DNA from 3 places in the Cellulomonas sp. CW35 genome. Region 2 is predicted to be linked to each of the others. Evidence: predicted binding sites of a transcription regulator. Region 2 holds the regulator's gene; each other region holds the start of a gene.

Region 1 (4,276 bases), 760 kb from region 2:
ATCGCAAGCCAGTCGCGTGCGGCGGGCGTGACCTCGAGCGTGAGGCGGCGGTCCTGCAGGCGCCGGGCGAGCGACGCGACCTGCAGGTCCACGATCTGGCCGATCTCCTCAAGGCTCAGCGGGTCGAACAGCACCACGTCGTCGAGCCGGTTGAGGAACTCCGGCTTGAACGCGGCACGCACCGCCCCCATCACCGCGTCCCGCTTCTCCGAGTCCGACGTCAGCGGGTCCACCAGGAACTGCGAGCCCAGGTTCGAGGTGAGGATGAGGATGACGTTGCGGAAGTCGACCGTGCGGCCCTGGCCGTCGGTCAGGCGGCCGTCGTCGAGCACCTGCAGCAGCACGTCGAACACCTCGGGGTGCGCCTTCTCGACCTCGTCGAGCAGGACGACCGAGTACGGGCGCCGCCGCACGGCCTCGGTGAGCTGGCCGCCCTCCTCGTAGCCGACGTACCCGGGAGGTGCACCGACGAGCCGCGCCACGGAGTGCTTCTCGGCGTACTCGGACATGTCGATGCGGACCATCGCGCGCTCGTCGTCGAACAGGAAGTCCGCGAGCGCCTTCGCGAGCTCGGTCTTCCCGACGCCCGTGGGGCCGAGGAACAGGAACGAGCCCGTGGGGCGGTCGGGGTCGCTGATGCCCGCGCGGGCGCGGCGCACCGCGTCGGAGACCGCGGCGACGGCCTTCTTCTGCCCGATCAGGCGCTCGCCGAGCACCTCCTCCATGCGCAGCAGCTTGGCGGTCTCGCCCTCGAGCATGCGGCCCGCGGGGATGCCCGTCCACGCCGAGACGACCTCGGCGATCTCGTCGGGGCCGACCTTCTCCGCGATCATCGGCGGTGCGTCGACCGTGTCCTGCTCGGCCTCCGTCGCCTCAGCGTCGGCGATCTGCCGCTGGAGCGTGGGGATCTCGCCGTACAGGATGCGCGCGGCCTTCTCCAGGTCGCCCTCGCGCTGGAGCCGCTCGGCGTCCGAGCGCAGCGCGTCCAGGCGCGCCTTGAGTTCGCCGACGAGGTTGTGGCCCGCCTTCTCCTTCTCCCAGCGCGCGTTGAGCGCCGCGAGCTCCTCGCGACGGTCCGCGAGGTCGGCGCGCAGCCGCTCGAGCCGGTCCAGCGACGCGGGGTCGTCGGACTCGGAGAGGACGACCTCCTCCATCTCGAGGCGCGTCACGGCGCGCTGCAGCTCGTCGATCTCGATGGGCGACGAGTCGAGCTCCATGCGCAGGCGCGACGCGGCCTCGTCGACGAGGTCGATCGCCTTGTCGGGGAGCTGGCGGCCCGTGATGTACCGGTCGGACAGCGCAGCGGCGGCGACGAGCGCCGCGTCGGAGATCGTCACCTTGTGGTGCGCCTCGTAGCGCTCCTTGAGCCCGCGCAGGATCGCGACGGTGTCCTCCACGGACGGTTCGCCGACGAACACCTGCTGGAACCGCCGCTCGAGCGCGGGGTCCTTCTCGATGTGCTCGCGGTACTCGTCGAGCGTGGTCGCGCCGACGAGCCGCAGCTCGCCGCGCGCGAGCATGGGCTTGAGCATGTTGCCCGCGTCCATCGCGCCCTCGCCGCCGGCACCCGCGCCGACGACCGTGTGCAGCTCGTCGATGAACGTCACGACCTGCCCGTCGGAGCCCTTGATCTCCTCGAGCACGGCCTTGAGCCGCTCCTCGAACTCTCCGCGGTACTTGGCGCCCGCGACCATCGAGGCGAGGTCGAGCGCGACGAGCTTCTTGCCGCGCAGGGACTCCGGCACGTCGCCCTCGACGATGCGCTGCGCGAGCCCCTCGACGACGGCGGTCTTGCCCACTCCGGGCTCGCCGATCAGCACGGGGTTGTTCTTGGTGCGGCGGGACAGCACCTGCACGACGCGCCGGATCTCCGAGTCACGTCCGATCACCGGGTCGAGCTTGCCCTCGGCCGCGCGCTGCGTGAGGTCCACGCCGTACTTCTCGAGGGCCTTGTAGGTGCCCTCCGGGTCGGGGCTGGTGACGCGCGCGTTCCCGCGCACGGTCGGCAGCGCGGCGAGCAGGGCGTCGCGCGACGCCCCGGCCGCGCGCAGCGCGTCGGCCACGCCGGACTGCCCGGCCGCCAGGCCGATGAGCAGGTGCTCGGTCGAGACGTAGTCGTCGCCGAGCGTGCGCGCCTCCGCGTTGGCGGCCTCGATGGCGGCGGCGGTCGCGCGCGACGCGCTGGGCTGCGCGACCGTCGAGCCCGACGACGAGGGCAGGTTGACGAGGATGCCGCGCACCGCACGGCCGAGGGCCCCGCGGTCGGCACCGACCGCGTCGAGCAGACCGTTGGCGACGCCGCCCTCCTGCTGGAGCAGCGCGTCGAGGATGTGTGCCGGCTCCAGCTGCGGGTTGCCGGCGGCGCTCGCGGACTGGATGGCGCTGCCGAGCGCCTCCTGCGAGCGGGTTGTGAGCTTGGCGTCCACGTGACCTCCCTGCGCGAGTCTCGCGCGTCGTCGATGCGTCTGCACATCCCAACGCGACAAAGTTGAGTGTATTCCGCTCAACTTGAGATCCGCTGCCCGAGCGCGGGCGACGTGCGCGGGTCAGCCGCCCGGGCCGGGGTCGTTGTCGGGAGCGCCGTCGCCCCCAGGCAGGTCGCCGCGCTCCACCGGCTCGCCCTCCGGGGGCGTGGGGAGCTCGGAGAAGAGGGTGGCGAGCTCGCCGTCGCGCGCCGGACGCACCGCAGCGCCCGCCGCGCGCAGGGTCGCGGTGTCCACGCCGTCGCCCTCGAGCAGCACGTGCACGCCGTCGGCCACCACCTCGCACGAGGCTCCCTCGCCGTCGTCCTCGAGCTGTGCGCAGGCCGGAGCCTGTCCGCCGGCTGCGCGGGACGTGCGCAGCAGCACCGTGCCGGCCGGGCTGACGTAGGCCGCGGACATGCCCTCGTCGCCCGAGACCCCGACGGACTGCACAGCGAGGTCGAACCCGTCGACGTCGGTCACGTAGACAAGGTCCCGCGCGATCCCCGCGTACTGCATCCGGGCCGCGACGTCCGCGCCGCCGGTCCCGGTGGTCCCGCCGCCGCCGCACGCGCCGAGCGCCAGCACGACGAGCGCCCCGACGAGCCCACCGGCGGCGGCCGCCGCACCCCTGCGGTCACGGTCGCGGCAGCCCCGAGCGCGGTTCATGCCTCGCACCGTACCGGCCGCCGCCCGCGCGCGGGCCGCCCGGCGGACGACGAGGCCCCGGCCCGGTCGTCGAACCCGGGCCGGGGCGTGGCCGCCGGGCAGCGCGGGACGTGCATCGAGCCGACACCTCGTCGTCGCCGCCCGGCAACCTCGCCGCCCTAGCGTCGAGCGCGACCGATGACGACGGAAGGGCGACGATGACCCTCACACTCACGCTCGTACGGCACGGGCGCACCCACTTCAACGCACGCCGCGTCCTGCAGGGCCGCTGCGACTCCCCGCTGACGCGCGACGGACGCCAGGGCGTCCGGACCACCGCCCGGCACCTGGCCGGCACCCCGTTCACGGCCGCCTGGTCCTCACCGTCCGGACGCGCCGTCTCGACCGCGGTCGAGCTCCTGCGCCACCACGAGGACGTGCGCCTGCGCACGCACGTGGACCTGCGCGAGTACCACTTCGGCGTGTACGAGCGCCGGCCCGAGCACACGCTCGACGCCGTCCAGCCCTGGCCCACGCTCGTCGAGCAGGTGCTCGCGGGCACGCACCCCGGGCTGCCGGGCGGCGAGCACGCGGCCGACTTCATGGGCCGCACGACCCGCGTGTTCGCGCGGCTCGTCGAGCAGCACCTCGGCACCGACGAGCACGTGCTCGTCGTCGGCCACGGCCTCGCGCTCGGCGCGTACCTCGCGACGCTCGCGCCCGTCGGCCTCGTCGCGCTGCCCAACGCGTCGGTCAGCACGGTCGAGGTCGACGACGACGGCACGGCCCGCATCGCGCGGCTGGCCGAGGACGTCGCCGCCCAGGGCGCGCTCGCGGCGCGCCCCGCGACGCCCGGTGCCACCCGCCCCGCGCTCGCGCCGGTCGCCTGACCCGTAGCGGGTGGACCTGCGCTCGCCTGGTGAGCGCAAGTCCACCCGTCAGCGCGTCGCGGCGCGTGCGGCGCGTGGGGCACGATGCGCAGATGAGCGACGGGGCCGCATGGGGTGACGAGCAGCCGGACGTGCTGGGTGGCGCGTGGGTCGCGCGGACGCTCGAGCTGCCGCCCGACGACGAGAGTGCGCGCGAGGGCGTCGACCCCGTCGCCACCCTCGTGCACCGACCACCGCGCCACCGGCGCGCGGTGCTGTACCTGCACGGGTTCGTCG
Region 2 (4,276 bases):
ACCGGCATCGCGCCGGCGCCGCGCGGGCTGCCGCAGATCGAGGTCACGTTCGACATCGACGCGAACGGCATCGTGCACGTGTCCGCCAAGGACCGCGGCACGGGCAAGGAGCAGTCGATGACGATCACCGGCGGCTCGGCCCTCCCCAAGGAGGACATCGAGCGCATGGTGCGCGAGGCCGAGGAGCACGCGGCGGAGGACAAGAAGCGCCGCGAGGACGCCGAGGCGCGCAACAGCGCCGAGCAGCTCGTCTACTCCACGGAGAAGCTGCTCGTCGACAACGCCGACAAGCTGTCCGAGGACGTCAAGACCGAGGTCCAGTCGAAGGTCGACGACCTGAAGAAGGCGCTCGAGGGCACCGACACCGACGCGGTGAAGTCCGCGACGACGGCGCTGTCCACGTCCGCGCAGAAGATCGGTGAGGCCATCTACTCGCAGGCCCAGGCGGAGACCCCGGCCGACGCCCCGACGGGTGACGCGGGCTCGTCGTCCGACGACGACGTGGTCGACGCCGAGATCGTCGACGACGAGGACGACAAGAAGTGACGGACCAGCCGACGACCCCCGGGCCCGAGCAGGGCCCGGGGGACACCCCCGAGAACGAGGCGCCCCGGTTCACGGACAAGCGCCGCATCGACCCGGAGACCGGCCAGGTGCGTGAGCCCACGCCCGAGGAGGCCGTGATCGCGGAGGCCGAGGCCGCCGCGGCCGGCGGTGGCGAGGCGTCGGACGCGCAGCGGCTGGCCGACGAGCGGCTCGAGGAGCTGCAGCGCGCCCAGGCGGCGCACTACAACCTCGAGCAGCAGTACAACGCGTACGTGAAGCGCTCGAAGACCGAGGTGCTCGCCGCGCACGAGCGCGGTATCGCGGCGGTCGCCGAGGCGCTCATCCCGGTGCTCGACGACATCGAGCTGGCCCGCCAGCACGGTGACCTCGCCGAGGGGCCGTTCGCGTCGATCGCCGAGAAGCTCGAGGCGACCCTCGGGCGGTTCGGCGTCGAGCGGTACGGCGCCGCGGGCGAGGAGTTCGACCCGGCGGTGCACGAGGCGCTCATGCACTCGCACTCGGCCGATGTGACGACGTCGACCGTGCAGATGGTCCTGCAGCCGGGCTACCGGACCAAGGACCGGGTGCTGCGCGCGGCACGCGTCGCGGTGGTGGACCCGGAGGCCTGACGACGAGCACGCACGACATCACGAGGAGGGAGGCGCCGTGACCGGGCAGGACTGGCTCGAGAAGGACTTCTACTCGGTCCTCGGCGTCCCCAAGGACGCCGACGCGGCCACGATCAAGAAGGCGTACCGCAAGCTCGCGCGGGAGAAGCACCCGGACCACAACCCGGGTGACGCGAAGGCCGAGGCGCAGTTCAAGGACATCGGCGAGGCGTACTCGGTGCTGTCCGACCCCGAGCAGCGCCAGCAGTACGACCAGCTGCGCGCGATGGCCGGCGGTGCGCGCTTCACGGCAGGCGGCCGCGGTGGCGGCGGTGGGTTCGAGGACATCCTGGGCGGCATGTTCGGGGGCGGCGGCGGGGGCAACACCCGCGTCCGCTACTCGAGCGGCGGTGCGGGTGGCTTCGAGGACATCCTCGGGGGCATGTTCGGTGGCGGGTTCCAGCGCGGACCGCAGCCGGGTGCGGACCTCGCGGCGGCCGTCGAGCTGCCGTTCCGGCAGGCCGTCGAGGGCTCGACCGTGTCGTTGCAGGTCGGCGGCCGCACCGTCAACGCCCGCATCCCGTCCGGGGTGCGCGACGGGCAGAAGATCCGGCTGCGTGGCAAGGGGCGGCCCGGTGAGCCCGGGGCGCCCGCAGGCGACCTCGTCGTGACCGTGCACGTCGCGCCGCACCCGGTGTTCACGCTCGACGGGCGCAACCTCAAGGTCACCGTGCCGGTGGCGTTCGACGAGGCCGCGCTGGGCGCGACGATCGACGTGCCGACGCTCGACGGCGACACCGTGCGCGTCAAGGTGCCCGCCGGGACGCCGTCGGGGCGCACGCTGCGCGTCAAGGGCAAGGGCGTGCGCGCGTCCGGCTCGGCGAAGTCCGACGGTGACCTCATGGTGACCGTGCAGGTCGTCGTGCCCCAGCGCCTGTCCGACGCGGCCCGCGAGGCCGTCCAGGCGTTCGGCATCGCGACCAGCGGCGAGAACCCGCGCGCGTCCCTCATGGAGCAGGCGCGCGCATGACCCACACCGCCGAGCGCGCACGTCCCGCCCCGAGTGCGCACGCCGGTCGTGCGCACTCGGGCGCGGGCGTGCGCACTCGGCGGACGGGGGGTGGGCGGTGAACGAGGACACGCCCATGTTCGTGATCTCGCGGGCCGCCGAGCTCGCGGGCATGCACCCCCAGACGCTGCGGCAGTACGACCGGCTCGGGCTGGTCTCGCCGCGGCGCACCGCCGGGCGCGGGCGCCGGTACTCGCTGCGCGACGTCGCGACCCTGCGCGAGGTGCAGCGGCTCTCGCAGGACGAGGGCATCAACCTGGCCGGCATCAAGCGGATCCTCGAGCTCGAGGCGCAGGTGCTGCGGCTCGAGCGGCAGGTCGACTACCTGCGCTCCTTCGTCGAGCCCGGGCGTCGCGTCTTCACGGCCGACCCGCGCGGCGACGTGGTCGCGACGAGGCGCCCACCCCGCTCCCCGCGCGTCGCGCAACCCCCGCGCGCGATCACGGCGTCGACCTCCGCGGTCGTCCTCTGGCGCCCCACCCGCTGACCCCCAATACCGCCCGACCCGGCCCATCCCCTCGCCGAGCGCGCACGGTCGTGCGCGAGTGCGCGCGCAAGACGTGCGCACTCGGTCCGGGACGTGCGCGCTCGGCCGGGGAGGGGGTGGGTGGGGCGGCAGGATGGGTGGGTGAGCACCGCGCTGGGGGTCGACGTCGGGACGACGCACACCAAGGTCGCGCTCGTCGACGTCGACGTGGCGCGCACGCTCGCGGTCGCGTCGGCGCCCACGCCCGCACCGGGCGACCTCCTGCGCGTCGTCGCGGAGCTCACGCGCCGGGTGCTCGGGGCCGCGCCGGACGCCCCGGCACCCGCTGCGGTGGGGGTCGCGTCGATGGCGGAGACGGGCGTGCCCGTGGGTCCCGACGACGAGCCGCGCGGCGACTGGCTGCGCTGGGACGGGCACCGCGCGGGCCGGCAGGCCGACGAGCTCGCGGCCCGGCTCGGGCGCACCGCGCTCTTCGCCGCCACGGGTGTGCGGTCCTCGGCGAAGGTGCCTCTCGCGACGTGGGCGTGGCTGCGCGACGAGGCAGACGCGCGGATGGGCGCGGCCGGCGGGCCCGGTGCCGGGCCGTTGCACGGTGACGGTCGCTGGGTCGGCGCCGCGGACCTCGTGGTGCTCGGGCTGACCGGGCACCTGGTCACCGACCACACGCTCGCAGGCCGCACGGGCGTGCCCGCGAGGAGCCCCGCGTCGGTGAGGGGTCCCGTGCGCAGCGGGACGGTCTCGCCCGGCCGCAGCACGCGCGGCAGGTGGCGGGGCGCGAGCCCGACCTCGGCGAGCAGCTCGGTGTCGAACGCCGTCGGCAGGTCGCCCGGGGCGCCCAGCCGGTACGCCATGGCACTGGTGGCGGGGTCGTCGAGCGCCGGCGGGGCGGTGGCGGCGTGGCTCGCGCAGGTCGCGCCCGACGACGAGCGTGCGCGGCTGCTCGAGCGCGCCTCGACGCTCGACGACGCGCTCGTCGCGCAGCTGACCGGGGCACCGGACGCGGCTCCCGCGGACGGCGAGGCCGCGTCGTTCGTCGTGCTGCCCTACGTGCACGGGAGGCAGACCCCGGCGCCCGACGCGGCGGCGACCCTGCGGGCGGTCGGGCGTGTGCCGGACGACCCGGTCGCGGCGGTGCGTGGCGTGCTGCTCGGCGCGGTGCTGCACGCGCGGTGGATGCTCGACGCGCAGGCCGCGCTCGCGGGCGCCCCGCCGACGCGAGTGCTCGCGCTGGGCCGGCCCGTCACGGCGAACCCCGCGTGGGCGGCGCTCAAGCGTTGGTGCACCCCGGTGCCGGTGGACGTCGTCGCCGACGAGGAGGCGGTCGCCGCCGGTGCGGCGCTCCTGGCCGCCGAGCGCGCCGGGCTCGTCGCCCCCGCCCCCGCGCTCGGTGCCGCGCCCGCAGCCGGGGCTGGCACCCGGCTCGACCCGCGGCTCGTCGCGCGCCGCCTCGCGGCCTTCGTCACCGCCGCCACCGCCCCTTCCGGAGCCACCCCCGCTGAAGCCCGCTGAACCACCCACGCCGCGCAGGGTGCGGCCCCGCGCGCACCGACCCCGGGGGGAGCGGTC
Region 3 (4,276 bases), 110 kb from region 2:
CAAGGCCTGTGGACAGCGGATCGCCGCGTCTTCGTATCGTCACTACCTTCAGGGCGAACCGGAGCGAACCGGACGTCAGGGGAAAGGTGGTCGAATGAGATCCCGATTGATTCTCACGGCATGTGCTGCGCTGGTGGTTGGACTCGCTCTGCCCAGCGCGAGCGTGGCCGCCGACGAAGTCGCTTGGAGCGCCGATGCCGCGAGCAGCACAGAGGAGTCGCCGACAATCGGCGCTGGCGGCGCCGAGCCTAGTTCCGCAACATCCGATCTCGACGCGGACACCGGCTCCGACGTGATCTCCATCCGGATCGGAGGAGAGGCGGACGCGGGTGGGCCGCTCATCAAGATCGGCTTCATCGTGTGCAACCTGTGGTCCGACAAGCCCCACTACTCGAACGGGGCCGGTGGAGTCATCTACAAGGTCCGCGGTGAGTGCAAGAAGTACGGCGTCGGTCTCGAGAACGTCGTCAAGGTGCATATGAACGGGACCTTGACCAAGGACGGTGTCGTGCGTGCGACGAGGTATGGAACATTCAGCATCAAGACGGATGGCACGAAGCACACCTGGTACGTGCCGCTCATGAACTCGGGCGGCTCGGGGTGCGGTACCTGGAAGGGGAGGAACGTGGTCACGAGCACGGTCCCCTCAGGTATCGCGCCGGACGGGGTTGTCTTCTCGAGTACGAGGTCGGGGTGTTTGCGGGGATGATCGAGAGTCTCTCGTCTGTTCTGGGACGGCTGCCCGAGGGGCGGGTCGCCGATGTCCATCCCACCTACTTCGTGACGTTCCTGACAGGACCGGTCGAGGGCGAGCTGGCGGACATCGACACCGAGGCCACGTACGTGGTCGAGGGTGCGCGCGACGTGACGGCGGTGGTCGCCTGGGCGCAGGCTCACCTCCCGGAGCGGCTGCTGCTCGCAGAGGTGAGCGTGCAGGCGTACGACGGGCCGGACCGTGCCCAGGTCTGGTCGCTGCAGCCTGACACGCCCTGGGCGCGCGAGGTCGGGCCGGACTACACGCACTGAGGACGGACCCGCCCCCGCGCCACGGGTCGCGTGGGCGGGGGCGGGACCGTTCTCGGGTGGGTCAGGCGACCGGTTCGGGCACCCGCTCCGCGACCACCGCGGGCTCCGGTTCGGGCCGGCGGGCCAGGCGGCTCGGCCACCACATGCGCGGGCCGATGTCGAGGTTCAGGGCCGTGACGAGCACCGAGCGGACGACGAGCGTGTCGAGCAGCACGCCGAACGCGACGGCGAACCCGATCTCCGCGAACCCGACCGCGGGGAGCGTGCCGAGCGTCGCGAACGTGCCCGCGAGCACCAGCCCGGCCGACGTGATCACGCCACCGGTCGCGGCGAGGCCGATGAGCGTGCCGCGGCGGTGCCCGACGCGCTGCACCTCCTCACGCACGCGCGTCATGGAAAGAGTTGAAGGAAGTACCGACCGACGTCCCCGGCGGAGTCCTCCGTAGCCGGTCCGTCAAGACCTGCTGGGCGAACCGGCGGTGTGGTCATGTCCTGGTCCGCACCTGTCGCGGCCGTGGGTGCGGGGGATGCGGGCCGCCTTGTCGGACTTGGGGGCAAGGTCGATGGGGCCAAGGTGCGTGCGTCACTCGCTGTAGGCGTGCTCGGCGACGGCTCCGCAGGCGTCGAGGTGCAGGCGGCGAGAGCGAGGGTCGCGAGGAGGATCGTCAGCGCGGCGCGCGTACGGGACATGACCGCAAAGTACTCAACTCGGACATGCGGCGGGTGGGATCGTCCGCCTGGTTGTGGACAACTGTCCTCGTGGGGTCGTCCTCCCGGGACGCAGCGGGGCGGCGTGGGCTTTCACGCCTGCGGCGAACACGGGCCTATCGGCCAGGGTGCCGCCGTTAGCATCGAACAACGCCGCATCGTCGTCGGCCCCTGGCGCTCCCCACCGAAGCCGGGTCAGGGCGACGAGCACGCCGCTCGTGAGGAGTGCACATGTTCGAGAGATTCACGGACCGAGCCCGTCGCGTGGTCGTCCTCGCCCAGGAAGAGGCGCGGATGCTCAACCACAACTACATCGGCACCGAGCACATCCTCCTGGGCCTGATCCACGAGGGTGAGGGTGTCGCGGCCAAGGCGCTCGAGTCGCTCGGGATCTCGCTGGAGGCCGTGCGCGCGCAGGTGCAGGAGATCATCGGCGAGGGCCAGCAGGCGCCCTCGGGCCACATCCCCTTCACGCCGCGCGCCAAGAAGGTGCTGGAGCTGTCGCTGCGCGAGGCGCTGCAGCTCGGCCACAACTACATCGGCACCGAGCACATCCTGCTCGGGCTCATCCGCGAGGGTGAGGGAGTCGCCGCCCAGGTGCTCAACAAGCTGGGCGCGGACCTCAACCGCGTGCGCCAGCAGGTGATCCAGCTCGTCTCCGGCTACCAGGGCAAGGAGCCCGTGGCCGCGGGCGGGCCGCAGGAGGGGCAGCCCTCGGGCTCGGCGGTGCTCGACCAGTTCGGGCGCAACCTGACGCAGGCCGCGCGCGACACCAAGCTCGACCCGGTGATCGGGCGCGAGAAGGAGATCGAGCGGGTCATGCAGGTGCTGTCCCGCCGCACCAAGAACAACCCGGTCCTGATCGGCGAGCCGGGCGTCGGCAAGACGGCGGTCGTCGAGGGTCTCGCGCAGGACATCGTGCGCGGTGACGTGCCCGAGACGCTCAAGGACAAGCAGCTGTACACGCTGGACCTGGGCGCGCTGGTGGCCGGCTCGCGCTACCGCGGTGACTTCGAGGAGCGCCTGAAGAAGGTGCTCAAGGAGATCCGCACGCGCGGCGACATCATCCTGTTCATCGACGAGATCCACACGCTCGTCGGCGCGGGCGCCGCCGAGGGTGCGATCGACGCCGCGTCCATCCTCAAGCCGATGCTCGCCCGTGGTGAGCTGCAGACGATCGGGGCCACAACGCTCGACGAGTACCGCAAGTACGTCGAGAAGGACCCGGCCCTGGAGCGCCGCTTCCAGCCGATCCAGGTCAGCGAGCCGAACCTGCAGCACGCGATCGAGATCCTCAAGGGTCTGCGTGACCGGTACGAGGCGCACCACCGCGTCTCGATCACGGACGGCGCGCTCGTCGCGGCCGCGACGCTCGCGGACCGCTACGTCAACGACCGGTACCTGCCGGACAAGGCGATCGACCTGGTCGACGAGGCGGGCGCGCGCCTGCGCATCCGCCGCATGACGGCCCCGCCGGAGCTGCGCGAGCTGGACGAGGAGATCGCCGCGACGCGTCGCGACAAGGAGTCGGCGATCGACGAGCAGGACTTCGAGAAGGCCGCGCGCCTGCGCGACCAGGAGAAGCAGCTCGGCCTCAAGCGCCAGGAGAAGGAGAAGGCCTGGAAGTCGGGCGACCTGGACGCGGTCGCGGAGGTCGACGAGGAGCTCATCGCCGAGGTGCTGGCGAACGCCACGGGCATCCCGGTGTTCAAGCTCACCGAGGAGGAGTCCAGCCGGCTGCTCCACATGGAGGAGAACCTGCACAAGCGGGTCGTCGGCCAGGACGCCGCCATCAAGGCGCTCTCGCAGGCCATCCGCCGCACGCGTGCGGGCCTCAAGGACCCGAAGCGTCCCGGTGGGTCGTTCATCTTCGCCGGACCCACGGGCGTCGGGAAGACCGAGCTCGCCAAGGCGCTCGCGGAGTTCCTGTTCGGTGACGAGGACGCGCTGATCCAGCTCGACATGTCCGAGTTCTCGGAGAAGCACACGGTCTCGCGACTGTTCGGCTCGCCCCCCGGGTACGTCGGGTACGACGAGGGTGGTCAGCTCACCGAGAAGGTGCGCCGCCGGCCGTTCTCCGTCGTGCTGTTCGACGAGGTCGAGAAGGCCCACGCGGACATCTTCAACTCGCTGCTGCAGATCCTCGAGGACGGTCGCCTGACCGACTCGCAGGGCCGCGTGGTCGACTTCAAGAACACCGTCATCATCATGACGACGAACCTCGGCACGCGGGACATCGCGAAGGGCGTCATGACCGGCTTCCAGGCCGGTGGCGAGCTCGCGACGGACTACGAGCGCATGAAGGCGAAGGTCAACGACGAGCTCAAGACGCACTTCCGTCCGGAGTTCCTCAACCGCGTCGACGACGTGGTGGTCTTCCCGCAGCTCTCGCAGCCGGAGATCTTCGCGATCGTGGACCTGATGATCGCCAAGCTCGACAAGCGCCTCAAGGACAAGGACATGGGCATCGAGATCACGCCCGCGGCCAAGAAGCTGCTGTCCGAGAAGGGCTACGACCCGGTCCTGGGTGCCCGCCCGCTGC

The links. The regulator HspR, encoded in region 2, represses chaperone genes until heat shock. The targets are predictions, from matches to a motif close to AAGTTGAGTCNNNNNGACTCAACTT.
Region 1: a site for HspR is predicted at 2,486-2,510, ahead of clpB (ATP-dependent chaperone ClpB). Genes of this name have one in related genera too.
Region 3: a site for HspR is predicted at 1,712-1,736, ahead of ACT17Q_RS02335 (ATP-dependent Clp protease ATP-binding subunit). Genes of this name have one in related genera too.

The regions. Positions count from the first base shown of each region.
Region 1 is NZ_CP199000.1:3,229,206-3,233,481, forward strand. It holds gene clpB (ATP-dependent chaperone ClpB) at 1-2,426, opposite strand, end outside; gene ACT17Q_RS14715 (hypothetical protein) at 2,547-3,131, opposite strand; gene ACT17Q_RS14720 (histidine phosphatase family protein) at 3,329-4,000, shown strand; gene ACT17Q_RS14725 (alpha/beta hydrolase) at 4,093-4,276, shown strand, end outside.
Region 2 is NZ_CP199000.1:370,342-374,617, forward strand. It holds gene dnaK (molecular chaperone DnaK) at 1-546, shown strand, start outside; gene ACT17Q_RS01740 (nucleotide exchange factor GrpE) at 543-1,175, shown strand; gene ACT17Q_RS01745 (DnaJ C-terminal domain-containing protein) at 1,213-2,184, shown strand; gene ACT17Q_RS01750 (heat shock protein transcriptional repressor HspR) at 2,300-2,710, shown strand; gene ACT17Q_RS01755 (FGGY-family carbohydrate kinase) at 2,852-4,219, shown strand.
Region 3 is NZ_CP199000.1:484,809-489,084, forward strand. It holds gene ACT17Q_RS02320 (hypothetical protein) at 95-709, shown strand; gene ACT17Q_RS02325 (hypothetical protein) at 706-1,026, shown strand; partial or broken gene ACT17Q_RS02330 (MMPL family transporter) at 1,088-1,420, opposite strand; gene ACT17Q_RS02335 (ATP-dependent Clp protease ATP-binding subunit) at 1,966-4,276, shown strand, end outside.